DNA from 4 places in the Lysinibacillus sp. NPDC048646 genome. Region 4 is predicted to be linked to each of the others. Evidence: riboswitches for the same ligand, from Rfam matches in the RefSeq annotation. Region 4 holds a riboswitch; each other region holds the start of a gene.
What was found. Region 4 has a riboswitch for S-adenosylmethionine ahead of metK (methionine adenosyltransferase). Riboswitches for the same ligand answer to the same signal wherever they lie in the genome.
Positions count from the first base shown of each region.

Region 1: another riboswitch for S-adenosylmethionine. It lies ahead of ACQKII_RS23110 (YezD family protein); the one in region 4 lies ahead of metK (methionine adenosyltransferase).
Region 2: another riboswitch for S-adenosylmethionine. It lies ahead of metA (homoserine O-acetyltransferase MetA); the one in region 4 lies ahead of metK (methionine adenosyltransferase).
Region 3: another riboswitch for S-adenosylmethionine. It lies ahead of ACQKII_RS06745 (O-acetylhomoserine aminocarboxypropyltransferase/cysteine synthase family protein); the one in region 4 lies ahead of metK (methionine adenosyltransferase).

Region 1 covers NZ_JBNNLZ010000036.1:7,533-15,630, reverse strand. Annotated here, with positions in the region: gene ACQKII_RS23145 (phosphopantothenoylcysteine decarboxylase) at 1-188, shown strand, start outside; gene ACQKII_RS23140 (TetR/AcrR family transcriptional regulator) at 664-1,251, shown strand; gene ACQKII_RS23135 (hypothetical protein) at 1,261-1,428, shown strand; gene ACQKII_RS23130 (hypothetical protein) at 1,639-1,833, shown strand; gene ACQKII_RS23125 (hypothetical protein) at 1,993-2,214, opposite strand; gene helD (RNA polymerase recycling motor HelD) at 2,617-4,953, opposite strand; gene ACQKII_RS23115 (hypothetical protein) at 5,383-5,640, shown strand; SAM riboswitch class I at 5,965-6,061, shown strand; gene ACQKII_RS23110 (YezD family protein) at 6,133-6,288, shown strand; gene ACQKII_RS23105 (ECF transporter S component) at 6,531-7,088, shown strand; gene ACQKII_RS23100 (hypothetical protein) at 7,109-7,303, shown strand; gene ACQKII_RS23095 (hypothetical protein) at 7,296-7,712, opposite strand; gene ACQKII_RS23090 (flavin reductase family protein) at 7,985-8,098, opposite strand, start outside.
Region 2 covers NZ_JBNNLZ010000025.1:33,539-41,636, forward strand. Annotated here, with positions in the region: gene panF (sodium/pantothenate symporter) at 1-820, shown strand, start outside; gene ACQKII_RS20225 (CPBP family intramembrane glutamic endopeptidase) at 1,097-1,726, opposite strand; gene ACQKII_RS20230 (LytTR family DNA-binding domain-containing protein) at 1,915-2,355, shown strand; gene ACQKII_RS20235 (DUF3021 domain-containing protein) at 2,360-2,797, shown strand; gene ACQKII_RS20240 (nucleotide excision repair endonuclease) at 3,171-3,545, opposite strand; SAM riboswitch class I at 4,056-4,165, shown strand; gene metA (homoserine O-acetyltransferase MetA) at 4,267-5,205, shown strand; gene ACQKII_RS20250 (GerAB/ArcD/ProY family transporter) at 5,389-6,519, opposite strand; gene ACQKII_RS20255 (hypothetical protein) at 6,547-6,780, opposite strand; gene ACQKII_RS20260 (Ger(x)C family spore germination protein) at 6,787-7,983, opposite strand; gene ACQKII_RS20265 (spore germination protein) at 8,010-8,098, opposite strand, start outside.
Region 3 covers NZ_JBNNLZ010000004.1:36,732-44,829, forward strand. Annotated here, with positions in the region: gene ACQKII_RS06730 (succinate CoA transferase) at 163-1,683, shown strand; gene ACQKII_RS06735 (DASS family sodium-coupled anion symporter) at 1,742-3,223, opposite strand; gene ACQKII_RS06740 (glycerol-3-phosphate acyltransferase) at 3,422-4,054, opposite strand; SAM riboswitch class I at 4,212-4,325, shown strand; gene ACQKII_RS06745 (O-acetylhomoserine aminocarboxypropyltransferase/cysteine synthase family protein) at 4,444-5,745, shown strand; gene ACQKII_RS06750 (hypothetical protein) at 6,248-6,634, shown strand; gene ACQKII_RS06755 (homoserine dehydrogenase) at 7,147-8,098, shown strand, end outside.
Region 4 covers NZ_JBNNLZ010000009.1:123,147-131,244, reverse strand. Annotated here, with positions in the region: gene ACQKII_RS12195 (alpha/beta fold hydrolase) at 1-272, shown strand, start outside; gene pckA (phosphoenolpyruvate carboxykinase (ATP)) at 319-1,905, opposite strand; SAM riboswitch class I at 2,108-2,226, shown strand; gene metK (methionine adenosyltransferase) at 2,557-3,753, shown strand; gene ACQKII_RS12180 (gamma carbonic anhydrase family protein) at 3,857-4,369, opposite strand; gene ACQKII_RS12175 (alpha/beta hydrolase) at 4,504-5,310, shown strand; gene ACQKII_RS12170 (alanine/glycine:cation symporter family protein) at 5,440-6,948, shown strand; gene ACQKII_RS12165 (class I SAM-dependent methyltransferase) at 6,975-7,568, opposite strand; gene ACQKII_RS12160 (TIGR01212 family radical SAM protein) at 7,565-8,098, opposite strand, start outside.

The DNA.
Region 1 (8,098 bases), on a different contig from region 4:
TCTTACTGACACGTGCACGCTTACGTATGGACACAGCAAAAGCACAGTTTATGGTAGCGAATAGCTCACAGTCCTTATACGGTGGAGACGAACCACACTGGATTGTACCAGCTGAAGGACAACCCATTAAGGTGATGGGCAAAGAACAAACAGCCAAAGCATTAATGGAATGCTTACAAAAAAATTAAAGCTCTCTTATGCGAGTACAATCTCTATCAGCGGTGAATGAGTCCTTATCAGCGGAAAAGTGATTTCTATCAGCGATAAATAAAATCTCTAGTGCGTAAAAGGACAATCCAACAAATTATGCTAGCTAAAAAACTGTGCAGATGGAAAGTGCGTCAACACAGTTTTTTTAGCCCCTGCTGGTCTCCTAAAGCTGGTATTGCTAAGATTGTGACATTGCTCTTTGCGTCACTGTAAATTTCATAAATCATACGATACGCCTTTCGTACCCGTTTGTTAACTATCTTAATATCGAAATATTCTTTCTTATATTATACAGAGAAAAAATACCTGGTATGAAAATCCATTTTCATACCACCCTCCTACATACTACATATCTTAATTAGCTTATAAACAACTTTATTATTGGGAACACTTGATTTATAAACTGATTTAGCATAGTATTTACTTACCGGTAGGTAAATGTGGAGGTATTGTATGCGAAATAAGGAAGAAACATTTAATAAAATTTTAGAAACGGCATACATTTTGTTTGCTGACAAAGGATTTGATAAAACGAGCCTGTCGATGATTGCGACTGAGGTTGGAATATCCAAACCTGCTATCTACTATTATTTTACATCCAAAGATGAATTAATCGCGTATTTATTTGAGGAGATCTGTAAGGACATTGAGCGAGGGAACATTTTTGACTACAGTGATATTTCCAGAACCAATTTTCAACACAAGTTATTGGAAATTGGTTACCAATCAATTGACGAGCAAGAGACAGATGTGCATTTCAATAAAATTTTTAATCAATACATGTTGTTAGCTTCCCGGGATGAAAAATATATGACGAGGCTTCAGGATATTCAAGCAGGTTATTTAAAGAGCTATCATGATTTATTTAATTATGCTGTAGAAATTGGAGCAATTAGCGATACGAATATTGAAACAAAAGCCCATATGCTCGCTATGGTCATAGACAATATAGGGAATTTCATGCTTACTGGCTGTAGATTAGATTACAAAGGCATATGGAAAGAAGCTGTGGAAAGTGTATGGAGAGAGCAATCGCGATGACGAAGGGACATGTTAGCAAACATTGATGGACTTGATTTTGCTCGTGCCATCGCCATGTTTGGTATGTTGATCGTAAACTTTGGTGTTATTACCGGCGCAGAGGGCAATGGTCCCACATGGATGATAGGGTTCCAAAGCCTTTTCCAAGGGCACGCTTCGGTACAGGTATCGCTATGATGACAGCCAAGGCAAGAGCCAGTGAATCCCATTTACTTCTACAACAAAGTAAGAAAACATTATGGAAAAGAGCTCTTTTTCTGTTTGGTAGAGGCCCCATTGAGCTAATGATGAGAAAAGTATCGAAGTAGAAAAGGTGCCTGCGTTTAGATAAGAGCAGGAAGAACCTTCCATTCCCCATTAACTTCATGTTTAAAAAGGGGTGAGATAATGGGTTTTTGGTATTTCCTCATACTATTATTCGGATTGTTTTTAGTTATCAAGGGGCTATTTATGCACAAGCAATCATTGTTCGTTAAAAAAATGGGTTTCTTATTGGTAGGGCTGTTTTGTATGTCATTGGCATTCTTTATGTTTTTACCAGGAAGTGCAGAAATAATTGCGGAATTATTGAATTTGAAATAAAGAGAGGGCGATTTTCATTAATTGTGCCACTCCAATACTAAATAAAAGGACACCCTAAATTAGTCATTTAGGATGTCTTTTTTCAACGAACTTCCTCGTTTTATTGGGGCTTGTTCCACATAATAATCTCTACACCATTAATATCGACTTCTCCAAGACTTAATGTGGAATGAATGGGAATAGTCCAAATGGATTCCCTTTCTCCTTTTCCATCGTATAATACTCAATTGTTGCTGAAGGGATTTCTTTCATTTCAATATAATTTTCAATATCAATGATATTGATTTCAACTTCGTTTATATCTTCAGCAGGACCTTTGTAGTTTTCTTTTGAATAAAGGTAGATAGCATTTTTATTATGCTTTAAATGTTGAATCGGCATTTTATAAAATTGTAGTTCCTCTGTCGTTTTTTATTCCTAAGCTTGTGATCGCTTCATAAAAGTGGGAAGGATGTAAAGGTAAAAAGTGAAGTACATCATTCCTTAAGCAATTCAATTTTGGAACTTGCTTTGGACGCTACTGTTTATTTAATCTCGGAAGTGTCGGATTTTTTTGTTTACAATGAGGTGTAAATAAGGACCAATGAAAATTTGGAGATTTTTAATATATTTTCTTCTTTTTTAATTTGTGTTAAGAGTGAATCTTATAACTGTATTTTTATAAGGCAAAAAAGCCGAAAAATATGTAAGCAGTGAATAAAAACTTACATATTTTCGGCTGAATAATATTATTCTGAATTAGGTGATTGTCTCTATGTGATTATCGTTGAAATTTCAACGAAGTCAAGCCTGGATGAAACTTTCCTGCAAGACGTTTCGCAATAATGGGGTCGGTTTACCTACACTGTAAAGTTGCAAATGATGCATAGCTCTGGTGCAGGCGGTATAAAATAGTCTGCGCTGGCTGTCAGCTCCGTATACTTGCTCCGAGGCGTCATAAATGATGACAGCTTCGAATTCGATGCCTTTGGACAAATAAGACGGTATGACAACAACTCCTTGTTCATACTCAAGTGAGCCGTTCTTCAAGAGCTTAATATCATCGATATTGGATAAGGCTTCATAAGCACTCTTACTTTCCTCAGCTGATTTGCATATGATGGCAATGCTGTTATAGCCAAGACTGCGCAAAGTTGCGACTTTGGATGCAATGCAGCGGTGCAGTTCTGCGTGATCGGGCAATTGTGTCAGCACAGGCAACTCGCCATCGCGTTCGAAAGGGATAATCCGTTCGCCGTTTGGCACTAGTCTGCGTGTAAATTCGATGATCGGTTTTGTGGAACGGTAGCTGCGCGTCATGTTAATCACTTCCGTTTCATCCTGTCCATATAAGCTGCTAAGGATGTGAAAATCCACCATTTCACTGGCATGGGCGAATATCGCCTGATTAAAGTCACCTAGTACAGTCATCCTTGCCGAAGGAAACAATCGTTTTAGAAACTCGAATTGAAATGGTGAATAGTCCTGTGCCTCGTCAACAAGAATGTGCTTGATCGAGCGATTGGTCTGAAAGCCTTGAATCAACTCTTGCATAAGTAAAAACGGAGTAGCATCTTCGTATAATAGTTTGCCTTCGTCTAGCATTTCTAGCGTCGCTCGACAAATATCCGCCCACTCCGCGGGTGTTTCCCCCTCTATCCACTGTTTGATCTGCAGGGGATCAGCAAAAAGCTGCTTATATATCCCCTTAATGTCGATGAAACCAAATGTTTGGACTCGTTTACGTAACGGCTTTAATTTCTGTTGAACAATCAATCGGGCAAGTGCCTCAGGTTCGATCTCATAGTCGGCAATCGATTCTCCTCTAAAACCGCTTTTTTTCGCTAAGTAGGAATGAGCCTTATCGTAATCCTCGTTGCTAAGCAGCTCGATTTTTTCCTGTATCCACGGCTTCGTCAGTTCAGCCTTTTGGGTTTCATTTATTTTCTTAATTAGCCAATCCTTTAACTTTTCAAGTCTATTATGGAAGCGGAGTGAAGTGTCGTTACTATAAAACCTTTCTGCTATTTGTTGAGCGGTAACAATCGGCGTACCTCTGAAGAGCAAGTCCTTGAAAAACAGTCCAGATAACTCTAACGACTTCCTATATGATTCGATCGCTTCGAAAAAAAGGGGTGATGCTTTGAATCGAATGCTCGCAACCCTTGACTTGTAGGAGGGGGTATTCGTAGCAGTTAAAACATATTCCAGTTGCTCGTAGGGATTTTCAACTTGAAACGCTTTACTTAACCGATGATCCAAGTATTCCTGAAATGTGACTTGCTGCATATTCTCTTCGCCAAGTTCTGGCAGCACATTGGACACATAACTGTTAAACATTGAGTTAGGTGAAAATAGAATAATTTGATCAGCATTCAGACGATCTCGATATTTGTAGAGCAAATAAGCAATTCGCTGTAGGGCGGCAGATGTCTTGCCGCTGCCAGCTGCACCGTGAACAATGAGCAGTCTCCCACGATCATGACGAATAATTCGGTTTTGCTCCTGTTGAATGGTCGCTACTATACTGTGCATATGTTTGTCAGTCCCTTTGCCCAGCACCTGTTGTAAAATCTCGTCTCCAATGGTAAGGCTGGTATCGAACATGGATTGGAGAACACCGCCGCGGATAAGATATTGCCACTTTTTCTCCAATATGCCTTGGAATACGCCTCCAGGTGTTGCATACTGAGCAGGGCCGGGCTGGTAATCATAGTAGACACTTGAGACCGGTGCTCTCCAGTCGTAGATAAGGAAATCATCTCCACTTTCATCCATAAGTGAGGAGATGCCAATATAGAATTGTTCCTGAGTTGAATTTCCTTCCTCGATGAAATCAATTCGACCGAAGTAGGGAGCCTTCTGCATACGGCGCAGCGTGGACAATCTCTTGGATGCATGTTTATGGGTGCTTTGGCTTACTGATAGTGCTTGAGCCTCTTGTCTCAAACCGATGATGGTCTCGAGATAATCGTCAAAGGTATCAACATTCACCTTGACTTCATCCCAAAAGTGTTTACGTATATTAACCAGTTCGTTCCGACGCCGAGAAGTTTCTTCCTCTAATTTGCTGATTTGCTGCGTTATCGTCTCTATTACACTGTCCACTCGTTTTTGCTCCTGCTGAAATTCTGAATCCATAGCAACCACTCCTTAAAAAATTGGGATTGACAAACGAAAAAGTATATTGTATAATCTATAATAGGGATATAATGCACATTATTATTTTTAAGCATATATCTATATAAATTTACCACAGGTTCTCATTTTTTTCAATGTATTGGACATGATTTCTATACTTGTGGATTCTTAATGCTTTTTGTTTTAACATACACCAATTGAATGCAAGAAACACGCACCCACTAGATAAGCGGGTGCTTTTTTGACTACAATTTTACGCTGAAATATATAAACCTTCATTAATTTCTGTTTTTTTTCTTATTTAACTAACAGCGTGCGATTGTTTTATAAGAACAGTTTAACGCAATAAGAATTGAACCTTAATAAGTTTCGCAACGAATATTTAGAAAGAATTAAAATCTTACGATTACTACGAAGGGGGAATGTAAATTGGTACAGATTATTTTATCTACTATACTAATAATTGCACTTATTTTTTCAATATCGGTTGTGGTTCAAAAAAGAAAAAAAGCGGGTATCACAGGGATTAAAAGTACTTTAACGACAATTTGTTTATATTTAATTGCTGTAACAAATCTGCTCGCTTATTGGTTTGACTTTATGGGACTATTGAATTGGTCTATTACGGTAATTTTGTTGATTTTAGGTGCTTATTTCACAAAATATATGCCAGTTCCAGCTAGATGATTATTTAACGAACGGAGGTAAGAGTTTAAGACACAGCTGCCGAAATCAAAGGCAGCTTTTCTTATTGAGCGAACGAACGAAGCAGGATTTTTTTAGATTAACGACTAATAAACGAGGCGGGTTTAGATTCGAATAGCTTTTTCTCTCCTGTATCCCTCTAAAGTAAAAAAACATCCGTTCGCTTAATTTTGACTATAAGCGAACGGATATTTTTTACAAAATGAACCATTTTACTTAATTTCATAGTAATCGTCTAGGTTTTGTAACATTTATATTGACAATAGGTTTTCAGAATTATAGAATTATTTCCAAGTGAAACGTAATACCTTATCAAGAGAGGTGGAGGGACTTGGCCCAATGAAGCCTCGGCAACCGATATGAATCGGTGCCAAATCCAGCAGAGTTTTCTAAGAGATAAGGGGGTCCATCGAATCATCATGATGCGTTGACCTCTTTTGTACAAAAAAGTATGAAAAAGAAGGGGTGTATCGAATGTCTCAAACAGCAAAGGTTGATGACAAGAAATTAGAAGTGATTGCCAATGCTATTCAAAATCTACAATTTGGCGAGGTGCATATCACCATTCAAGATGGTGTTATTGTGCAAATTAATCGACTTGAAAAGCAAAGATTTCCACAAAAAAAATAGCGAATAAACGCAGCTGACTAGAAATCTGGAGGCCACATCATAAGCAGGGATCATCCCTTTGCTTATGTGTGGTCTTTTTTTTACCCGCATGAACGGTCAGTAAGACGGGCGCCGAACTGACTGTAAAAGCCCGATTGGTTCAACGTACGATCCGTAGGTATAAAAAATACCCATCTGATCGAAGTGTTTCTTAATTAGCAGTGATTTAAAAAGGAGTGAGCATTTTGAAATTAAGATATTTCATGAATATTGGTGTACTGAGTAGTATATCTATTGTACTGATGTTATTTAATTTTCCATTACCACCGTTTCCCAGTTTCCTACAGGTAGATTTTAGTGATGTGCCAGCCTTATTAGCAGCAATGACGATGGGGCCAGTTGCGGGGATTTTAGTGGAGCTATTAAAAAATATGTTGGATTGGTTATTGTCAGGAAGCATGACGGGTGTACCGGTAGGGCATTTAGCCAACTTTACAACAGGCGTGTTATTCATCATCCCAGTGTATTTCTGCTATTCAAAAATTCAGCGTGGTAAGGGGCTTGTCATTGGTTTGCTTGCAGGTACAGTTTCGATGGCAGTTGGTATGAGTCTCCTGAATTATGTGCTTTTCCTACCGATGTACACCTTGTTTTTAGGAATGGAACCTGTGAAGGGCGATGCCTTAAAAGATATGATTGTTCTAGGGATTTTACCATTCAATCTCGTGAAAGGTGTCATTGTCATGATTGTGACAATAATAGTATTCCGCAATATTCGTGTTTGGTTGACCCAGCAACGCTTGAAATATAATTGTACATAGTAAAAACAGGAGGAATAATAATGACGACAAAAGTAGTTAAAAGTATTGAAGAAATCGCAATTTCGCTTGCGGAAAAATTTAAGGAAACAGCCGTTACGCGAGATCAAGCAGGGGGGAATGCTAAAAATGAGCGAGATTTAATACGGGACAGTGGACTTTTAAAGCTCTTAATTCCGAGAGGGACGTCCATGGTGAAATGGACGTTTTTTAATTGATATCGGCAAGATTCGTGTCTGTTAGGGCTTCGAATAGCTTTTGAGAATCTTCGTTGTTGAGGTGTACATATTGATTGTCACCTGCTACAACTTCTAATGTGTCTTTGTCTGGACTTATCCAAATGGAGTAGAGGATCGCCTTTGTTTGGATATTCGGATCGACAAATTGAAAAATGAATTGATAGTCAGCCTCTCTGGCCATATCTACTTTCATCTGTTGCCATTTCGCATTATGAAGTATCTTTTTTACTACATTTACTTTTTTTCGATTGGTAATTTCCTGAAAGTCCTCATACATACCAGTTTCATACTGTTTTTCCACGATTATTATTTGTCTTTCTATACCTGCGCAACTGGCGGTCATAAAGACCACTAAGATGAGGATGAGCATTTTTTTAAAGGGCAACATTGTTATTGTCTACATTCCTTTCCTTGTGTAAGATAATTCCTCCTCAAACAATAGAATTCTCGTTGTGCGATAGAACTTCCTGCTATATGAATGAAAGTGGGTTGATTCAACAAAAAAAGGAGTTACCTCAAAGTGTGAACTTGAGATAACTCTCTTCCGAATAGAAATAGAAGTGACCTATACGCATGTTTTTTGCACGAAAGCCAATGGTCTGCGTAAAATGAATAGTGAAGTCACTTATTTTTCTTAGCATATTACGATAAAGGGGTAGGTTAATCGTAAAAACTTGTAGGAATTTGACCTAAATGCCGACGATGATAGAGCAGTGGTTCTTTTTGCGCATTATCAATTTCCAAGACATGCCCAATGAATATTGTATGGTCACC
Region 2 (8,098 bases), on a different contig from region 4:
CGGCATTGAGAATATTATGGCATCACTAGTCGCTGAAAATCCTAATCTTGTGTCACCCTTTGGAGCAGAAGGTGAGTTAACGCCATTATACGTTTCTACATTTTGGATTTTAATTGGTGTCGGAGTCGTTGGGCTACCGCAAATTGCGGTACGCGCCATGAGCTATAAAGATTCAAAAAGCATGCATTTAGCAATTATTATTGGCACTATTGCCATAGGGACGATCATGTTTGGTATGCATTTAATTGGTGTCTTAGCACGACCAGTCATACCGGGTATCGAAATTGGAGATAAGGTAATGCCACTGCTCACGTTAAAGGTATTACCGCCGTTTCTAGCAGGCATTGTGTTGGCAGCCCCAATGGCGGCAACAATGTCTACGGTCAATGCTTTACTGATGCTAGTCAGCTCAACTGTTGTAAAGGATATTTATTTAAACTATGTGAAGCCAACTGCAAGTGATGCGGAAATTAAACGTGCTAGCTTTATTGTTACAACGGTAATTGGTTTAGCTGTAGTGGTATTTGCCTTAAATCCTCCAGATTTACTCGTATGGTTAAATTTATTTGCTTTTGGGGGATTAGAAGCTGTCTTTATTTGGTCAGTAGTGCTTGGGCTGTATTGGAAAAAGGCAAACAAATATGGGGCAATTGCTTCGATGATTACTGGTATGACTTTGTATATTGTCATTGACCGTTTTTATCCTTCCGTGTTTGGTATGCATACCGTGACGATTCCAATTATCGCCTCATTCATTGTCTTTGTTGTCGCTAGTCTATGTACAGCGCATAAATTCAAAAATGAAAAACTATTTATTTAGTAAGAAACGCCGTAAATGTTATATCTACGGCGTTTTCTATTTAGAAAGAATTAATGAGCAACCTGTTCACCATTGAACGTTGCCACTACCTGATATATGTAGGAATAATAAAGTCATTTAATTTTGCACTTAGTAAGACAAGAATCGCCTAACCAATTTATATATGCGATTTTAAAGTTGTTTAAAAATAGCTTTATTATGTTCATAAAATGAAAATTAAGGATAATAAAGTTGTTTAATTTCGAGAGGCGTATAATTCATCTTAGCCCCCAAATATTAATTTAAAATTTTATTTACTTTCCATTTTCCTGAAACAGCCGCTAACATTAACCATGGTTCTATTACCATATTGATTAAAATATGAGCTATTATTGGTGCAAAGGTGCTCCTTCCAGTATAAATATAGAGCATAGCGAGAAGACACCCTAAGATTGTAGTTGAAAGAATTGCTGGAAGCGCGATTTTTATCTCTCCTCGCAATAACACCCATGCACCATGAGCAATCCCAAACGTAATTCCTGAAATTAACACTTGTGAAAGATCTGAAAATCCAATAGATAATACATATTCCATGAGCAAATGTCTAAATACAACTTCTTCTACTATTCCAGTTACAACAGCAGCCCATATACCAATTAATTTAAGCCAAGAAAATGTTAACAAATTACTTTTTACTAAAGGTATCGCAATCATTGTATAGGAAATGTACCCTATAACGATTAATACAGTGAAAAACCACATAGGTAAATTAAGTAACATTTCCGATGAATATCCCAATCCATTTTCAATAAACTTCCTAGGATTATTTACATACCAAAAAATAACACTAGTTGAAAGCATACTTGATATGCCAACTAATATCCATCCCGTCTTTATTCGCTCTTTTAGCGTTGTTATCTCATTCATATTAGCTGCCTCCTTGTGTTATATTTTTAAATAGCTTTTGCTTAAGCCCAATATAGCGACAAAAAAGTTTAGCAACAATACTTTACGAGTAACATGTCTATATAAATAGGTGAAATGCTTTTTATCACCTACAACCTGCATTATTCGAAATGTAATTTATGCTATATTTTTAGGGAGAGGTGATAGAGATGAAGATAGAAATAAAAATTGATACACAAATCGACGAACCCTACATAACAATCTGCGTATCCAAATTAACGCCAACGATACAGGCAGCAATCTCACTCTTACAACAAGAAGAAGAACAAATTTTAACAGGGACTGCAAACAATAAAGTACATATTATCGAACCTAATTCTGTAATTGTAATTAGAACGGAAGGAAAAGAATTAGTACTATATAGCGACGATGGTAATCGTGTTATTATGAATAAACCTTTATACGAGTTAGAACAGCAGCTAGGTAATGATTTTATACGGATTTCTAAATCTGCAATCATAAATCCTAGAAAAATCAGAAATATTGAAGCTTCCTTTAATGGAACAATGGAAATTGAGCTTATTTTAGACATAAAAGAAGTGATTTCTCGTAATTATAAAAAAACATTTAAAGAGCGTTTGGGGGTATAGTTACATGAACATTTTCAAGAGTTTAGGGTTCGGTATAAGTATGGGATGTACAGTTTTTGTTACTGTTAATCTTATTGGATATTGGATTAACGGGGATTTGTTTTTACAAGCTGTAATGTCTAATTTCCCACAACAAGTATTCGGATCAATTATTGTGGGTATTGCTTGTATACTTCCTTCATACATCTATAGAACAGAACGTTTAACATTCTTACAACAAAGTGCTTGTCATTTTTTTATAGCTATAGCTACTTTTATAGTTGTTGCCTTTTCTTTAAAATGGATTCCAACATTTTCGATAAAAATAACAATACTATTGCTGCTATTTAGTGTATTACTTTTTGTACTGGTTTGGCTGTTATTTTATTTACATAGTCAAGCGGAAGTAAAAAAAATGAAGAAGAAAATCATTGAACATACAGACATTAGTAATAATCAATAGTATTACATGAAAGCAATTCATTATTTAATAAGGCTTATTAACAAAATAATCCTCCCGTACAAAGAAAGCCTGTGACCTCTGTAATAGTAGAAAGGGAGGCTGGGACAAAACTTTAAATTTTAAGAAAGAGGAGCAAAGGAGTTATTAAATTTTTGCTATCTAAAATGAAGGAAAATTTAGAAGAGAGCACTAGTTGATGGTAGAGAAGGCGGCGACTCCTGGGGGGATTAGCGTGACGCCTGAGACTACAGGCTCAGGCCACGCCCCCGGAAAGCGTCCGCCGTAGCAGACATCAACGCTTACAGCAAAAAAGTGTTAGATCGACAGCAGTCAATCTAACACTTTTTCTCTTTTGTCCCAGCCTCTAATTTTTTTATTCAAAAAACACTTTATCAAGGTTGTATTTTGCACGGAAAGTGTTAATGGCATATGTTTCGTAAATTTCACGTTCCATTGGATCTTCAATTTCGTACACTTCAATTTTAAAAATTTCATCGCGGTATTTTTTCATAGGAGACACATTGTCTTCAAAGTGTTTTTTTATACGTTGACGAATTTTACGTGCTTTCCCTACGTATAAAAGTTCGTTTTTCTCATTGTAGAAAAAGAAAATGCCGCCATTTTCACGTGTAATTTTATGGAAGTCGATAAATCCGTGGTAAGGCGTGATTTCCACATCACCTGGTTTTAACACTTGTTCGCGCTGACGAATTACTAAATCTGGTTTTGGTAGTTCAATTTTAATCAAAATATTCACGTTCCTCTCTGTTACATAAGGTATATCTTAACATAATTCATACGTGGTAGCTATTATCAATTATCACATATGCCAAAAAGCTAAAATGAGTGTTGCTCAATAGAGTAATGATAGTATGAGCAGAATCACAAAAAATTTAACGTATCTGGGAAAACATTAAGCAGCTGGCGCTATAAAGCAAATGACAAGTATAGCCAAAATGCTACTATAGTCAATTTTGCTTACCGTATTGAAAGCGAGCATAGAAACTGCGGTTCTTAAAACATATGGACAATATCTTAAGCATATATTGTGCAAATAATCGCTATCAGCGTGAGCCATGCTAAAGAAAAAAAGCATCAAAACAGCAGAGAAAGTACCTAGTACCTTGTTTAGTGTAATAATACACTAATAATTGTAATAATGAACATTTTTCACAAGATAGAGATGCCTATAAACGAAATATTCTATGTATTATTGAAATTCTTAATTGTTCATGATACAATTCTCTTTAATTAAATAATCTTATCAAGAGAAGCTGAGGGATTTGGCCCTATGACGCTTCAGCAACCTCTAACTTAGTTAGAAAGGTGCTACTTCCAGCAAAGGATTTTTCCTTTGAGAGATAAGAGTGGACGTGATAAAATCCTTCTCATTCTTTCTCTTATGGAATGAGGGGGATTTTTTGATTTTTACATAAAGAGAAAAAAATAAACGAAATGGGGAATGTAACATGCCAATTAATATTCCGAAAAACTTACCAGCTGGAGAACATTTACGTGAGGAAAAAATCTTCGTTATGGAAGAGGACCGAGCAAAAACACAACAAATTCGTCCGTTAAACATTTTAATTTTTAATTTGATGCCAGAAAAAGAAAAAACAGAGCTACAATTACTTCGTTTACTAGGTAATACACCTTTGCAAGTTAATATTACGTTTTTGAATACCGCAACCCACGAGTCAAAGAATGTCAGTAAATCACATTTACAGTTATTCTATTCAAACTTTCAAGAAGTGCGTCACCGTCGTTTTGATGGCATGATTATTACAGGAGCACCTGTTGAAAAAATGGCATTTGAAGATGTGAATTATTGGCAAGAAATATCAGAAATAATGGATTGGTCTAAGAAAAACGTGACATCTGTGATGCACATCTGTTGGGGTGCCCAGGCTGCACTCTATCACCATTACGGTATCGGTAAATTTGAATTACCCGAAAAATGCTCGGGTGTATATTCGCATGTGATTACTGATTTAACGGTGGACTTAGTACGTGGATTTAGCGATTTATTTACAGCGCCACATTCACGTTATACTTCCGTATCAATTGAAGAAGTGCGCAATCATCCAGATTTACGCTTACTATCGTATTCAGAAGAAGCGGGCGTCTTTATAGTCCAATCAAAAGATAATAAAAATATTATGATTACAGGACATCTTGAATATGATGCCACAACTCTAGCAGACGAATATAGTCGTGACGTAGCTAAAGGATTAGATATTGCAGTACCTGTTAATTATTTTCCAAATGATAACCCATCAAATGAACCGATGAATACATGGCGAGCGCACACGCATTTGTTATTCTCAAACTGGCTAAACTACTGTGTATACCAAGAAACACCGTATGAATGGGATTTTGCAGAAGACCATATCGAATTTCATATTTGATGTTAGTAAACGCAACGGAATACTAAAAAATAGCCTAATTTCTCAATTGTAATACTGAGGAATTGGGCTTTTCATATTGCTATTCTGTTAGCCCTTTATAATGCATAAACAAATACTACAATGACAGCAGAAACATGCATGTTGTAACAGGGAATTAGAGCTGTACACAATTGTGGAGGCAATTTATGATAAATTTTCACTTTTCGATTGACTTTCAGTTTCTTGACCTTTAATTTTTCTTAATTTAGCGACAAAAAGTAAGAGTATTGGTAAGAGTATTGCGAACACTGCTGAAAAAAGTGGCCAGATTTCCTTATTGTAATTATTAGAGTGAACGATATTTGGATGTACAATTTGAGAAAGTACAATGAAAATCATACCAAGTGGTAAAATTAGCGGTCGATAATCTTTGATTTTCAGTATTTGGGCAATGCCAATTACAGATGCATAAAAATATATAAATGTTCTGATATAAATGGAGGTAATCCACATAAAAGCCATAATAATCTCGATTCTTTGTAAAAAATTCCCTATGGATATCCTTTGAGCCAATGCGTAACTTGGAAAGGCACGTTGAGATGTATTTGTTGCACCAAGTACAAGTATAGAGAGAGCAATAATAATAATTAATACTATTCCTCCAACAATCATGCCTATGTAAAATCCCTTTTGAGCTGATTTTTGCACATTGACCATAGAGGGAAAAATCATTAATAACACGACCATCGGAAACGAAAAAATACTCATAAATGAAAAAACACTAAGGATTATTGATTTCGAAGAAGCTTCAAATACAGGTTGTATATTTTCAATTTTAATTTCTGGAGAAATACAAACAACAAATACTATAAAAATAAACATAAACAAGGGAAACAGTATTTCAGCTGAACGTGCAAAGACTTCAATCCCCAAGTATGTAGCAAAAATGATAATTAAACTGAATAAAAGTGCAAATGACGTGGTCGGTGTCTCCGGCATGACTTCAGTTTTCATGAAATTTCCAATGAAATATAATAATTCACCTGCAGAAAAAAAGGTAAGTATGATAAATCCAATGGATGTAAATTTACCAATGAATTTCCCTAATATTTTTTCATTAGCCTCCACAAAGGTTAAATTTGGTGTCTTTTTTCCTAAAGAAACGAAAAGTTTTATTAGTAATAAGCTTAGTAGCACGCCTACAGTTGCTACGATCCACGCATCTTGCTTCACGTCTTTTGCAATACTTGCTGGAATAATTAGGATAGCTGTGCCAATTGAATAGAGGAGGGTAATGATTGTAAACTGTCTCGAACTGATTATCTCTTTTTCCATAAACAACTACCCTTCCTGTTGCAATATTTATTGGAACAGCGTGATGATTAATTCTCTGATTGGTTTAAAAATAAGAGAAATCAAGTCTAATGGACTCGGCACATTAATATTTAATCCAAGTGCAATATTTAACGCAGTTCCGACAACTAAAAAAATTGAAAATACCACAATGGTTTTAGTTTCGCGTTTTTTCTTTAAAGGGGGGATGACAAAATACGCAATCAGTGCAGCAATAATTAATATAGCTAGCGTTATAAACATCGATTATTACTCCTTTGCTTTGTGTAATAAAGAATTTTGCATAGTCCCTAACCCTTGTGTAGTAACGCGAACTTCAACGTTTACTGCTAATTCTGGAAATATTGTCGACCAATCTCCTTGAATATCTCTCCATTTTTTAGCATCTTTTCGATAAAGTACATCGGCAAATCCTAATATGTCTAACTGATAATTTTTTTGAATCGTCACCAGGGTTTTTTTGATGCGCTCCTCAATCAACTCGGCAGTTTTTTTATTAATGTATTGAATCGTTTTGTTTTCAGTTAGATTTATATCACATTCAACTTCGCCCACATTTTGCTCTACATCAATTTGAACATTAATTTGTGGTGTGTCATTTTTAAATTGTCCTTTAACTTTTGTTGTTGATTTTGTAATTTCTGTTGTTAATTTTCCTTGCTCAGGGCAAGCAATAATTTCAACTGTACTTTTAATTTTTCCATTCAAAAAATTAAAACTTCTGCTTTCATCTTCAGTTAAAATGCCCACTAATTTATCTTTTTTAAATACTGCTAAACCTACAAAATTCAAGACTACGGGCGTCTTAATGCGTTGGACATTGGTCTGATCAATACCTAATTTCGTATCTCCATCTATTTCGATTGTCGATAAAACTGCGCTTTTTTTATTACTGTTTAGCGTATTTACTAATTCATCTATACTAACAGATAATGTAGAACCCCAAGCTTTTTGTGAGACTTTAATTGAATTTAGCAATTTATTTGCAGGTATTTTTTCTATAGGGGTTAGTACATTTAACACTTCTTTTGCAGTTGAATTATGAGATACGATCACATCAAAATCATTTCTGAATTCATGGTCTCGTGCGATAAAATCTAATGTATCATTTATGCCGTCAGCAGCTAATTCTTCTCCTAATACGACAACCTGCAGATGAGCAAAATAGGCCTTTCTGGCTGTTAAGGTTGTCATTTTTCGAATCGCTTCAAAAGAGGTTTTTCCTTTGGCATGATAGGTAACAACAGGCGATCGACCACTTGAAGGGTGTTTTGTTGAAATCTCACTAGGATCCACCACCTGTATAGAGATTTCATATTCATCGTCTACTTTATCGACCCCTAAAGCAACGACAATTGCTAATTCATTCAATTCACGTTTACTCCAGCAAGCGCTTAATAATAAAGTAACAATGACAAGTAAAAATATGGACTTTATTTTTGACATATTGACTTCCTCATTTGCAGGTTAATCTAATTCCTTTTTTTATGAGCAACAAATTTTTGTCCTCGCGTCGTATTCGTTTTACTGACTAACCGAGGTCGCGTTAATAAAGAACTGC
Region 3 (8,098 bases), on a different contig from region 4:
AAAATATTTTGTTAGATATAGCTTAAATATTCTGCTTAGTGTAAAATTATGTATGCGACAGATTATTCGATTTATGCCTGAAGAAATTGGTGGGGTGTACCAAAAAAACTGGGGGCAAATAATCTAGTTGAAGTAAATACGAGTGGGATGGAGGAATAGAAAATGGAAGAAAAGTTAGCGAAAAAACTTCGTAATGAACAGTTGCGCAGTAAAGTTGTAACAGCAGAAGAAGCAGCCTCTTGGATTAAGGATGGTATGGTACTTGGAATGAGTGGATTTACACGTGCTGGTGACGTAAAAGTGGTACCGCTTGCACTAGTAGAGAAAGCAAAAACAGAGAGCTTCAAGGTAGATGTATACACAGGTGCATCACTTGGACCAGAAGTTGACCAATACTTAGCAGAAGCTGGGGTTATTCGCAAGCGTGGTCCTTTCCAATCAGATTCTGGTATTCGTAATAAAATCAACAGCGGTGACATCACATATGTCGACGCACATTTGTCACATAATGCTGAATTAGTACGCCAAGGCATCATTGGTCCAATCGATTTTGCCATTATCGAAGCGGCTGCTATTACAGAAGACGGCTTACTAATTCCAACAACTTCAGTTGGTAACTCTCCAATTTTTGTGCAAGAAGCTGACCAAGTAATCATTGAGTTAAACGTAGCACAGCTTGATGCATTAGAAGGTATCCATGATATTTACGTACCAGGTCCACAAGGTAAACGTTCACCGATTGCTTTGCAAAATGCATCGGATCGCCTTGGTACCATTGGTATTCCACTAGATTTAGATAAAGTTAAAGGTATTGTTATTTCAGATATTTTAGATGCACCATCGACAATTGTCCCGGCCGATGAGGAAACAGATACTATGGCAAATCATCTATTGAATTTCCTTCGCGAAGAAATTAAAGTAGGTCGTTTAACAACGAGTTTACGCCCATTACAATCTGGAGTCGGTTCAGTAGCGAATGCTGTATTACTAGGATTCAAAGATTCAGAATTTGAAAACTTAGAAGTGTATTCAGAAGTACTACAGGATGCAGTATTTGACTTAATGGATGCAGGTAAAATAAGTTTTGCATCTGCTACTTCTATTACCCTATCCGCAGAAGTAGGAAACCGTGTATATGATAATTTTGAAAAATATGCAGACAAATTAGTATTACGTCCGCAGGAAATTTCAAATCAGCCTGAGATTATTCGTCGACTCGGGTTAATATCTGTTAATACAGCACTTGAATTAGATATTTATGGAAATGTAAACTCTACACATGTATCCGGTACAAAAATGATGAACGGTATTGGTGGTTCAGGTGATTTTGCACGTAATGCACGTTTGGGTATTTTTGTGACGAAATCGTACGCTAAAGGCGGTAAAATTTCAAGTATCGTGCCAATGGTGTCGCATGTTGACCATACGGAGCACGATGTTGATGTTATCGTAACAGAACAAGGTGTAGCAGATTTACGTGGTCTTGCACCAAAAGAGCGCGTTGGGCGCATTATTGATAACTGTGCTCACCCTGAATACCGTGAACAATTATGGGCGTACTTCAATGCAGCGATTGAAGCAACAGGCAGTCACCATACACCACATGATTTAGAAAAAGCATTATCTTGGCACGTGAACTTGGCAAAGAACGGCACGATGAAAGATCCATCATTTGCTAAATAAAAATATAGGCAAAAAGCCTTGAGGAAGACGAAATTGTCTCTCAAGGCTTTTCTTTTTGTTATAACAATCCAATCCATTTCCAATATGTTGCTGTGAATAAAAGGACTAGGAGGTACCCGATAATCGTTAAGGGAATACCCGATTTTAAGAAATCTTTAGTTGTAAAGGCTCCGGTACCATAGGCAAGCATGTTTTGGGGTGCGCTAATCGGTAATAAGAATCCGAAGCTAATGACAAACTGTTGGACTAATACGAAACCGACTTGATCAACATTTACTGTTAATGTTGAAGCTAATACAATGAACACCGGAATCAGTGCGGAAGCTAGGCTTGTAGCACTGGCAAAGCCCAGATGAATAAGGATATTGAAAAGGGTAACAATCGCGATTGTTGCTAGAATTGGCATAGAATCAAGACCTAGTGATCCGAAGACAGTATCTGATAACCACGTCGCACCTTCTGTATTTAGTAGTACTGTCCCCAACATAATCCCAACGGCAAAGACGATAATTGTCCCCCAAGGAATATGCGGCTCAACTTCTTTCCACGTATAAACACCGATCTTTGGCATTAATAGAATCGCTATCGCAACAATTGTGACAGTTGTCGTATCGAATGGGTGAAGTTTGTCCTCAGTTGCCCAGAAAAATAAAAGTACTATCGATGTTATGATTAAACGAATTTCAGGTGCTTTTAATGGACCCAAATCTGCAAGTTGCTTTTTAATTACATCTTTACCGCCCGCTATATTGCTTGTCTCAGGTTTAATTAAAGTAATCATGATGAAGAATAGAGCCACCGACATGATGATTGAGAATGGTGCGGCGTATAGTAACCAAGCTCCCCAAGAAATATCTACACCAAACTGTTCTTTGATAAAGTTTAAAGCAACCATATTTTGTGCAGCTGCTGTTTTAATACCGATATTCCAAATCGAAACTGCTTGGACAGATGTGATAACGAGTAAAGCAGCTAGACGACTATCACGTGGTAAGCCAAATGCGGCAACCATGCCAAGTAGAATTGGTACAACTGCACCAGCACGTGCTGTAGCAGAGGGTACGAAGAAAGCTAGTACTATGGATACTAAAATAGCACCGAAGACAATCGCTTTCGTTTTTGTGCCAACTAGCGATAAAATCCATAAAGCAAGCCGTTTATGTAAATTTGTGATTTGCATGGCTGCTGCTAAGAAAAGTGCTGCGGCTACTAGTGCAACCGCAGAGTTACTAAATCCACTTAATGCCATTTTTAGCGCGCCTGATGTACCTAAATCTGTTGTGGGATCCTCCATTGAGGGGGCCAGACCTAGCATAACTGTCACAAGTGCGATAATCATGGCAGAACTGACAGGATACGATACGGCCTCGGTTACCCAAAGGATGACAGCAAAAGCTAAAATCGCTAGAGCGCGTTGGCCAGCTACAGGTAGGTCTCCACTACTTGGTAAAAATGTAATAATAATTAGTGCCGCGAAAGCTAGGCCAATCCATAATGGTTTTAAATTGCGTTTAGGTGCTGTTTTCTCGAGAGAAGACATATTAATTCATCCTTTCTAACGATAAATATGACGATAGTTTCCTATAACATCGGTAAGTAAAATGTTTTTTTAAGAAAGTAATTTTGTCTATTTATTGTAAAAAGTAAAAGAATGTAAAAAAATCTCTGTTTACAGCAATATTAAGTTATAACGAGAGAATGGATGGTCACAAAAAATACAATAATATCCAAAATCATATTATTTCTTTTTCTTAAAAGCAGAAGTTACTTTAGGTTCGGTACCTTGGAGTAATCGTTTAATATTTTCAATATGTAAGACAAGTGCTATGCCAAAAAGTAGAAGTGCAATTATTGTTGGACCTATTCCTGGAATCCATAAGTAAGTAGCTGTACAAAATACTACATAAAATTCAAGGACACCGACGATTAAATAGTTAGTGGCAAATGATAAAATGACAAATAATATGAGTGCAACTAGTCCGATTTTCCAATCGACAGCAAGCAAAATTCCTATAATCGAAGCGGTTCCTTTACCTCCATTGAAGCCCATATGAAAGGGGAAATTATGCCCTAAAATTACACCAGCAGCAATTGTATACGTTAAGAGCCAAATTTGTACGTCCGTTAAATGCGAAGTATTAGCTAAATATAGATGTACACCAATAATGGCGGCAACGCCTTTACCAATATCAATTAGTGCCACTAATATACCGTATTTCCAACCGAGCGAAAGAGTTGCATTTGAGGCACCTGGATTGCCATGCCCAGCCTTTTTTAAATCTACCCCCGATAAAAATTGCGCTACTTTTGAGCCGTGAAAACAGCCAATTAGATAGCCAACGATAAGACAAATTATCAAGGCTTTTACCATAAAAATACTCCTCTCAATAAATATATTTTAAAGTATTGTATGCGTTCATATTACGTAAAGGAGCAGACAGAAGTTTCAGAAAAAATGAAATTTTAGTGTTGACAGAAAAAAAGTCTATGTTTATACTGTGTAACAACGATGGAAATTGAATCACATACTCTTATCAAGAGCGGCGGAGGGATAGGCCCTATGATGCCCGGCAACCAGCAAGTAACTTACTTGCTAAGGTGCTAATTCCTACAGATTCTTACTTGGATCTGGCAGATAAGGGGAGGAAAACTTGCAACCGCAACCCTCTTCTTAACTGAAGAGGGTTTTTGTTTTCTACAGAAAATCCTCCTCATCTCCGGTACCATCGTAAAAAAATAACCATTTTAGGAGGAACAATAATGACTAATTTTAGACCAGAGACATTACTATTACACGGAGGCCAAGAGCCCGATCCAGTCACAGGCTCTCGTACAGTGCCAGTATACCGTTCAACAGCTTTCGTATTTAAAGACACTGCTCATGCGCAACGTCTTTTCGCTCTAGAAGAAGCGGGCAATATTTATACACGTATTACCAACCCAACTGTAGACGTTTTTGAAAAACGCGTTGCTTTATTAGAAGGTGGGACAGCAGCAGTAGCACTTTCATCAGGTGCAGCGGCTATCGCATTTTCAATTTTAAATCTTGCGGGTGCAGGCGATGAAATCGTAGCAGCAAGTTCTTTATACGGAGGCACATATAACTTACTAGCAAATACATTACCAAACTACGGTATTAAAACTATTTTTGTAGATGAGACGAACCCAGAGAATTTCCGTTCAGCCATTAACGAAAAAACAAAAGCCATATTTGCTGAAGGTTACGGCAATCCAAGTTTAAAAGTACTAGATGTAGAAACAGTAGCTAACATCGCACATGAAAATGGCTTACCACTAATTATCGATAGTACATTTGCTTCTCCATATGGCTCTACTCCAATTGATTTTGGTGCAGATATTGTCGTTCACTCAGCAACAAAATGGATCGGCGGTCACGGAACGACTTTAGGTGGTGTTGTTGTAGATGCAGGGAAATTTGACTGGACACAAGGAAGATTCCCTGGCTTTACAGAGCCGGATGCTTCCTACCACGGTATACGTTACGGTATCGATACAGCAGCAGCAGCGTTTGCCACAAAACTGCGTGTGCAATTATTGCGGGATTTCGGACCAACTTTAAGTGCTGATGCAGCATTTAACTTATTACAAGGTTTAGAAACGCTTCATTTGCGTATCCCTAAACACAACGAAAATGCATTAGCTGTGGCTGAATATTTACGTAACCACCCATCTGTGGAATATGTAAATTACAATGGTTTAGAGGATTTCGCTACCCATGAGTTAGCCAAAAAATACTTGAAAAATGGCTTTGGTTCTGTGCTTACATTTGGCATTAAAGGTGGACGTGAAGCAGGTCGTAAACTAATTGACAGTGTGAAATTATTCTCACACGTAGCAAACGTAGGGGATGCTAAATCATTAATTATTCATCCAGCATCTACTACACACCAGCAGTTATCTGCTGAAGAATTAATACAGACTGGAGTAACCGAGTCGCTCGTTCGCTTATCTATTGGCTTAGAAGCAGTAGAAGACATCATCACCGATTTAGAACAAGCGATTGCACAAGTAACTGCAGCTCAACAAGAAGTAGAAGCGTAATCCTTAGTAAAAATAATCGTTCAGATAAAGATGCTTGCGTGTTGTAATGTTTACGTATTTTCTCATTTGAAAAGCCTCATTTGGCAATACGTGAAACGTTGCTACATGAAGTAAAAACCCCATTCGGTTGTTTGTCTGAATTTTTCAATAAATAATACCTAGTAATTTTATAAGCATTATTGACATACTTAAAGCCATGTTGTATACTAGGGATTAAGTTAAAGGTTCGAAGGCTACCAACCAAGAACGACAGTGAATTCATTTACAATAACATCTGATCTCATTCGATAGTTGTTCATTGTTAGAGCGTATAGGTCATAGGCTCTGCAAGAAACACACATCCTATTGATTTTAAAGGTAGTCGATGCAGTGATGGAAAATGAAAAAATAAAATTGTTTTCATAAGTGCTCCCCCACTTTTGAATATATAGCAAGATAAGAGAGTAGTCGCATAGCCAGCTGCTACTCTCATCCAAAAAAAATCGAAAAAGGAGTGTTTGAAATGGGAAATGTTTATAGTGCACATAACGTCGCGTCTTATTTTATTTACGAATTAAATGAAAGTCATGAGTTTGTGAACAATATCTCCATTCAAAGCTTACTGTCGATAGTTGAAAAAAAATGGCATCAAACTTTTGGGCATACTGCTTTTAAGGAAATTGTGAGTACTGAAGAGAAAAGCTATGCAGTGAAAGAGGTTTTTGAGACCTATCAAGCATATGGTACAAGTCATATTTCACTACCAGCAACAGAGTATTATTTGAAATATGGTACATTTCAATTAGTTGAACGTACATATTCTGTACCAAACTTTACACAAGAGGAAGAGATTCTTGTGCAAGTAGCTTTAGCTCATTACCGCTATCTATTATTAACAAAAGCAAGCTAAATCTCCCTTATATAATATCAGCTCATTCTCTACTGCTATAGGGAATGAGCTTTTTTGTTAATCACATTAAAACAGAAGTGAATTTGATTTAACTATAATTTGTGTAGATAGACAGGAAAAAGAAATTTTGTGAGATACTTTAATTTGTATACAGTCTCGTATGTAAAGAAAAATATTTTTGTTACTATCTTCAAAAGAACAATTCTATAATACGCCTTTACATACATATATATAATAGAAGAAAGACGTAATTTTTTTATAAAGGAATCGTCAATTTTTGTTCAAAAATTATAGAATAACCGAAAAAGCGTATAATAAAGGGAATGAAACCGATTTCTTTTGCACATCTAGAGAAAACAAATGTCCATCCTAGAAAGATTTTTCTTGTGCAAAGCATTTATTTACGTTACAATTTTCTATAAGTTGAATTTTGAATTATTTGAATTTGTGTGAGGCACAGATTTTTATCTTCATTAAAACCGCGGAAGTGTACGTTGGAGGGAATAACAGGAATGGCAACTATAAAGGCAGCGATCTTAGGATTTGGAACAGTAGGTCAAGGTATTTATCATATTTTAAACGAAAAGCGGGAAGAGCTTAAAAATAAATTAGGTATTGAGTTAGAAGTAGCGAAAATTTTAGTTACAGATACTAGCCGTGAACGCGTACCCGGTACTGCGCATTTGATGACAACAAGTATGGATGAAGTTTTAGCAGAGCCAGGTATGCAGGTTGTTTTTGAAGCAATCGTCAATGAAGAACCGGCTTTTGGCTATTTGAAGCGTGCTGTTGAACATAAATGTCATGTGATTACCGCTAATAAAGTGATGTTTGCAAAGCGTGGTTTAGCGCTACAGGAACTTGCTAAAGCAAATGGTGTCTTTGTTGGATTCGAGGCAACAACAGCTGGTGGTGTGCCTGTCATTAAAACGATGAAAAACATTTTACTTGTGAATGATGTAAGTCGTATCCAAGGCGTTTTAAATGGTACATGTAACTATATTTTAACGAAAATGCGTGCAGAGGGTTGGTCCTTCGACAATGCTCTAATAGAGGCACAAAAATTAGGCTATGCCGAAGCTGATCCATATAATGATGTCTCAGGTCAGGATGCCTTCAAAAAATTAATGATTTTAAGTGCATTAGCATTTGGCGAACAACCAGACTGGGCTGATGTTGAAGTAATTGGTATTGATAGTATTTCGGCTGAGCAAGTAAAAGATGCATGTGAAAAAGGCTTGCGTTATCGCCACGTGGCAGAGGTTGAAAAGCTTGCTGATGGTCGTGTAGTGGCAAAGGTTGGTCCACAACTAGTGGATAAAGAACACCCACTTTACCCAGTTGACGACGTGAATAATGCAGTAGCGTTGGACACAAATTACATTGGTACATTAACGCTTGTTGGACCAGGGGCAGGTATGTATCCAACTGCAAGTGTTATGGTTGAAGATTACGCAGAGATTA
Region 4 (8,098 bases):
ATGTCCAAAATATAAATGAGGATTTGCAAGGTTTTGCAGATTATGATCCGAAGGCAATAGCAGCAAAAGTTGCGAGTCCTGTGCTTTTAGTGATGGCGACCGGTGCAATTGGCCCATTACCTGCATTGTTTGCAGAACCGCTATTTCAAGATACAGTGAACTATACAAAAAATATTCAAACGTTTGTAACATCGAGCAATCATTACTCCATGGTAGGCGATAAACAGCCAGATATGAATCAGGCTATTTATGATTTTGTGAGATCATTATAAAGGAAAAAGAGGAGACGAATGTATTCGTCTCCTCTTGGCGTCTAACTTATTTTAATGGCCCACCAAGTTTTGTGATGGCTTCAGATACGTTTGAAAATTTCTTGAAGTTGTCGTTGAATAGACCAGCAAGTTCAGCAGCTTTTTTATCATAAGCAGCTTTATCAGCCCATGCATCGCGTGGGTTAAGCACTTCTGTTGGTACACCTTCAACAGCTGTTGGGATGTGTAAACCGAATACAGCATCTTGAATTGTTTCTATGTTGTTTAATTTCCCATCGATTGCAGCATGTACCATTGTACGCGTGTAAGAAAGCTTCATACGACTACCAGTGCCGTATTCGCCTCCAGTCCAACCAGTATTTACTAGGAATACTTGTGCACCGTGCTCATCAATTTTTTGACCTAGCATTTCAGCATACACAGTTGCTGGAAGTGGAAGGAATGGAGAACCGAAACATGTAGAGAATACTGGTTCTGGCTCTGTTACACCACGTTCTGTACCAGCAAGTTTTGAAGTGAAACCGCTTAAGAAGTGATACATTGCTTGTTCTTTTGTTAATTTACTGATTGGAGGTAATACACCAAATGCATCAGCTGTTAAGAAGACGATTGTTTTTGGATGACCTGCAACAGACGGATCAACAATATTTTCGATGTATTGGATTGGATAAGCAACACGAGTATTTTCTGTTAAAGAACCGTCATCATAGTTACATACGCGAGTCTCTGGGTCAACTGCTACGTTTTCTAAAACAGAACCGAAGCGAATAGCATTGTAGATTTCTGGTTCATTTTCAGCAGAAAGGTTGATTGTTTTTGCATAGCAACCGCCTTCGATGTTGAATACGCCGTTATCAGACCAACCATGTTCATCGTCACCGATTAATTTGCGGTCAGCATCAGCTGATAATGTTGTTTTACCAGTGCCAGATAAGCCGAAGAATAATGCTACATCGCCAGCTTCACCAACGTTTGCTGAACAGTGCATTGAAAGGATACCTTGTTCTGGTAATAAGTAGTTCATAATACCGAAAATAGATTTTTTCATTTCACCAGCATACTCAGTACCACCGATAAGGATGATTTTCTTTTCAAGAGATACAATGATGAAAGTTTCAGAAGCTGTACCATCGACTGCAGGATCTGCTTTGAAGTTAGGAGCTGAGATAACTGTGAAGTCAGCAACATGAGAAGCTAATTCTTCTTTTGTTGGACGGATAAATAATTGATGACCGAAAAGATTGTGCCATGCGTATTCATTAATTACTTGGATGCCAAGTTGTGAGTCTTTGTCAGCACCAGCAAATCCTTTGAATACGAATAATTCGTCACGTTCTTTTAAATACTTGACAACTTTTACATATAAATTGTCAAATACTTCAGACGAAATTGGTCGGTTTACTTTTCCCCAGTCAATTTTATCTTTTGTATCTGCTTCTTCTACCATATATTTATCTTTAGGTGAACGACCAGTGTATTTACCAGTTTCTGCACGCACTGCGCCATCTACTGTTAACATTGCTTCACCACGAGATGTAGCTTTTTCAACTAATTGTGGTACTGAAAGTTGAACGTTAATGTTCCCGCCGCTTAATAATTCCTTCAGTTCGTTTGCAATTTCTACTGAATTCATCGATTAAATACCATCCTTTTTTATAGTATTCCCTTGTGTTCGAGGGAGTTTTTCTTAATTTCAAAAATAGTATAACACAATTGCTTAAATAATCTATACTAATTCAGAAATTATTTTTGTGATTTTATTACTTTTCAAGAAAACGACATAAAACGATTGACAACGTTCTACCTTTTACGTAAGATGAGAAATTGAACGGATACTCTTATCCCGAGCTGGTGGAGGGTCAGGCCCTGTGAAACCCGGCAACCTGCATGAACTATTTCACGACATGCGTTGGTGCCAACCTGATGCAAGGGGAAAACCCTTGAACGATAAGAGTGAAAGGTTACGAAGTCATTATTCCTTTCCTCATGTATAGTACACGTGAGAAAAGGATTTTTTTATTTGTAAAAATGAATGTAAAGGTAAGTATATGCACTTCTTTCCTTATTATAATGACGGATCTTTCGAAATCCTCGTGTTAAAAGCAACAACTGTTTTTTTGTGCGAAAGTGAAACGACAGCAACAACTGTTTTTTTGTGCGAAAGTGAAACGACAGCAACAACGGCTTGGAGTTCAACCCTTTAGGGGCGAACTTGACATGTGGGTAATGAGTACCGTATTAATTTCGCAAATACTATTTGTAAGAGTAATAGGAGGGAAACCAAATGACAAACCGTCGACTGTTTACATCAGAGAGTGTAACAGAAGGACATCCAGATAAAATTTGTGATCAGATTTCGGATGCCATTTTAGATGCCATTTTAGCAGAAGACCCAAATGCACGTGTAGCGTGTGAAACAACTGTAACAACAGGCTTAGTATTAGTAGCAGGGGAAATTACTACTTCTACTTATGTAGATATTAAAGGCATTGTCCGCGATACTGTCGCTGAAATTGGCTATACACGTGGGAAATATGGTTTTGATGCTGAAAACCTAGCTGTACTAGTGGCGATTGGTGAGCAGTCACCTGATATAGCGCTAGGTGTTGACCAAGCATTAGAAGCACGTGAAGGTACTATGACAGATGCAGATATCGAAGCCATTGGAGCAGGTGACCAAGGGCTAATGTTCGGGTACGCTTGTAACGAAACGCCTGAACTTATGCCGTTACCAATAAGTTTAGCGCATAAATTGTCTCGTCGTTTAACAGAAGTACGTAAATCAGGTGAATTAGCATATTTACGTCCGGACGGTAAAACACAAGTGACGATTGAATATGATGAAAATAATGTTCCTGTTCGTGTGGATACAATTGTTATTTCAACTCAGCATGATGAAGAAGCAACACTTGAACAAATTCAAGCAGATTTAAAAGAATCAGTAATTGCACCAGTTGTTCCGAGTGAATTACTAGATGCTAATACGAAATATTTCATCAACCCAACAGGCCGTTTCGTAATCGGTGGACCAAAAGGTGATGCAGGTCTTACTGGTCGTAAAATTATCGTCGATACATACGGTGGTTATGCTCGTCATGGTGGTGGTGCATTTTCTGGTAAGGACGCTACAAAAGTGGATCGTTCAGCAGCATATGCAGCACGTTACGTAGCAAAAAACATTGTTGCAGCCGGCTTAGCAGAACGTGTTGAAGTACAGCTTGCCTATGCCATTGGTGTAGCACAGCCTGTATCCATCGCAGTAGACACGTTTGGGACAGGCAAAGTAAAAGAAAGCGACATCGTAGAATGGGTTCGTGAGCTATTCGATTTACGTCCAGCTGGTATCATTAAAATGCTTGATTTACGTCGCCCTATCTATAAACAAACTGCAGCCTATGGTCACTTTGGTCGTACAGACTTAAACGTGCCTTGGGAAAATACTGACAAGGCTGACGCATTAAAAGAGAAAGCTAGTCTATAAGTCGCTTTTCAAAAAAGCATAGATATGTTTTCATAAAGGTATACTTTCTTAAAAGGAAAGGGGACTAAGAATATTTCTTAGACCCCTTCTTTTTCATTAGAATTCATTTTTGCAAGGATTTGTAATACTGCCCTTTTTCTGCGTATTCGCGAACGATACGTTCCATATCTTCTTTGTCTTCAGCATTTAATTCACGTACAACTTTTGCTGGACGTCCTAATGCTAAGCTATTAGGAGGAATGACTTTGCCTGGAGGTACAAGACTGCCAGCACCAATAAATGCACCCTCTCCGATCTCTGCCCCATCTAAAATAATTGAGCCCATCCCTATCAAGGCATTTTTTCGAATCGTACAGCTATGTAAAGTGACTTGGTGACCAACTGTTACTTCATCTTCGATAATTAACGGGTATTTTGGACTTTGATGTAAGCAACAAAGGTCTTGTATACTTACGCGTTTACCAATAATCGTAGGAGATACATCGCCTCGAATAACAGTATTAAACCAAATTGTCGTTTCAGCACCTATCGTAACGTCGCCGGTAACGGTCGCATAGTCGGCAATAAAAACAGATGGATCGATTGTTGGTGATTTATCTTTAAAAGGATAGATCATAGAAATCGCCTCTTTTCTTTCTTTGATGTAATATTATCGTATCAAATACGCAACTTATTGGAAATATAAAATTAAAATGTGAAATATATTTAGTTATAATCATTGTGTAACTATTTTTTAGGAGGACTATGTGAATGTGGAAATGGGAAGCTGATGGAAACGCTAAAGCTGTGATTGCTATACTTCATGGTGCTTATGAAAATCACCGCTGGTATGCATGGCTTATAGAAAAACTTAGAATGGAAGGCTTCCACGTAGTCATGGGAGATTTACCGAATCATGGCGCAAACGCAACACTTGCGCGTGTCCATGATGAAGACTTTAAAGAATATAATAAATATACAAGGCATCTAATTGAAAATGCCTTTTCATATGATTTACCTGTTTTTTTAATAGGACATGGCCTCGGTGCAACATTAGTATTACATACGATGCACAAAAGAAAATATGAGTGTGCAGGGATTGTTTTAACCTCACCTTGGCTGAACTTGAAGTTACTGCCAGGGAAAATGTCTAATGCTTTAACAAGCCTAAGTGCCTTAACGGCAAATGTCAAAATAACACATGATATTACATTTGAAAAATTGACGCGCAATGTGGAAGGTAGGAATGAAATGAAAGATGATTTTCCCTTTAAGTCAGTTGTCTCGGTAAAATGGTATCGTGAACTACAACAAATGATGCGCAATTTAGTCATCATGTCTAAGGCAGAGTTTCCGAATATGCCAATGCTTGTTATGACAGGAGAAAAGGATGGCATTACTGAAACGAGACAGACACGTATTTGGCTACATCAACAGGAATTTACTGAATTTCAATTTAAAGAATGGGCGAAGTGCTATCATAATCTATTTCATGAGGTAGAGCGTGAAGAGATATTTGTTTATATACGTGATTTTATCAATAATGCTCTTCGTCGAATTGGATATATAATTGAATAAATGATTGCCCTCTAATATAAATAATGGTTCTTTAGACTATAGTTACTTGAAAAATAATGTTGTAATTTTCTGAAAAGTGTAATACTATAATTTCTAAATGGAAGGACATTCAAAATTTGGGGGGATTTAATGGAAGCTATCGTTGGAAAACTCAATGATATTTTATGGGGACCGTGGTTTATTTATGGTATTTTATTAATCGGACTATTTTTCTCAATTATTACGCGGTTCCTACAAGTTCGACACATTAAAGATATGTTTGTCTTAATGTTTAAAGGAGAAAAGTCTGATAAAGGGATATCATCTTTCCAAGCAATGTCAATTGCCTTATCAGGTCGTGTAGGTACAGGTAATATTGCAGGTACTGCTACAGCAATCGGGATGGGCGGTCCTGGAGCAGTATTTTGGATGTGGGCAATTGCGTTCATCGGTGCTGCCACTGCATATGTTGAGTCGACATTAGCTCAGATTTATAAAGAAGAGAAAGAAACTGAATATCGTGGAGGGCCAGCCTTTTATATCGAAAAAGGAATGGGCCAAAAATGGTTTGCCATTATTTTTGCGATTGCTGCATTAATCGCAATGTTAATATTAATGCCAGGTGTGCAATCGAATGCGATTGCTGGTGCCGTTGAAAACGCTTTTGGTATTGAGACATGGATTACTGGACTTATTATTGTTGTGTTATTAGGTGCAATTATTATCGGTGGGGTTAAATCGATTGCAAATGCTGCGCAAATAATTGTACCTTTTATGGCGTTAGCTTATATTATTATGGCAATCATTATTATTGTTATGAATATTTCAGAAGTGCCTACTGTATTTGCATTAATTTTCTCAAGTGCTTTTGGTGCTCAGGAAGTCTTTGGTGGGATTATTGGCTCAGCTATTGCTTGGGGCGTTAAGCGAGGTATTTATTCAAATGAAGCTGGTCAGGGAACTGGTGCGCATCCAGCCGCTGCAGCAGAAGTTTCACACCCTGCTAAACAAGGTATTGTGCAAGCAGCTTCTGTGTACATTGATACATTATTAATTTGTTCGGCTACTGCATTTATGATTTTATTTACTGGTATGTATAATGTGCAAGATGAAAAAGCAGCAGAAGGTACGGTTTCGTTCATTCATATTGGTGAATTCAATCAAAATGGTCTAACTGGAGAAGAACAAATGACGTTTGCGAAAAGCATTAAAGAAGGCGCTGCATATACACAGTATGCGGTTGAATCCTCACTACCAGGCTTTGGCGCACCATTTGTAGCGATTGCTTTATTCTTCTTTGCATTTACCACAATTATGGCCTATTACTATATTGCAGAAACAAATGTGGCCTATTTATTTAAAGGGAAAGCCGAGAAGATTTTTATTTGGCTAGCCAAAATTGCGATTTTAGTAGCAGCTTTCTATGGTACCGTTCGAACATCCGATCTTGCTTGGGCGATGGGGGATGTTGGTTTAGGTTTAATGGTATGGGTAAACGTTATCGCCATCTTAATCATTATGAAACCTGCTATTGTCGCATTAAAAGATTACGAGAAACAGAAAAAAGAAGGAAAAGACCCTGTCTTCGATCCTCGTAAACTAGGTATAAAAGGTGCAGATTTCTGGATAGACTACAACGAAAAACGTAAAAATAAATAGTGAAAAACGAGACTATGACCCTTTCATCATAGTCTCGTTTTTTTATCGGTAGGTAGCTCTTTCATTTTTTGCAATGCAATGATAAATGGTGGATCATTTTGTTGATTTAGAAATTCGTATTTTAACACATGTACATATTTTTGCGGTAAATGACTGACATAATCAATAACGGCATCGCGTTCTTCTTTGCCGCCAGGATGACCATGGTAAATGACAAGGACAATAATACCGCCTATTTTTAGTAGTTGAAGTAAATCTGTAATCGCTAAGATAGTCGTATTTGGTTTTGTAATGATGTCGTGATCACTACCAGGTAAGTAGCCAAGATTAAAAATAGCAGCGGTTACTGGCTTTTGCACATGTTTTGCCACATGTTCGTGTCCTGTATGTAATACAAGAGCACGGTGTTCTAGCGCGTTATCGAGAAGTCGATGGAGTGTTGCATCGACAGCACTTTTTTGCACATCAAAGGCAAATACTTGTCCATCATCGCCAACGAGCTGCGCTAAAAATAAAGTATCATGTCCGTTTCCTGCAGTGGCATCCACTACCGTATCGCCAACTTCAATAGCTTCCGTTAATAGCTGCTGGGCATATTGTAAAACACGTTGTAGCTTCATTTTACGGCCTCAGTCTTAAAAAATTTTCCTTGCCAGCTTCCTCGTCGTTCTAATTCTGCATCAATGCCATTTAATACTTCCCATTTATTCACACTCCACATAGGTCCAATCATTAAATCAATCGGTCCATCACCTGTTATACGATGGATGACCATGTTTGGTGGCAAGATTTCTAATTGATCTGCTACTAGCTTCGTATAAACATCCTGATCTAAAAATTCGAGCATGCCCTTTTCATATTGTTTCACCATCGGCGTACCCTTTAATAAATGCAGTAAATGAATTTTAATGCCTTGGACATCGAGCTTTGCCACTTCACGAGCGGTCTCCATCATCATGTCATAGTCCTCAAGAGGAAGTCCGTTAATAATATGGGAGCAAACACGAATACCATGTTTACGAAGCTTTTCTACACCCTCTACATATGTGGCATAATCATGGGCGCGGTTAATAAGATTTCCTGTTTTTTCGTGCACGGTTTGAAGGCCAAGTTCAATCCATAAATACGTACGTTCGTTTAGCTCTGCTAA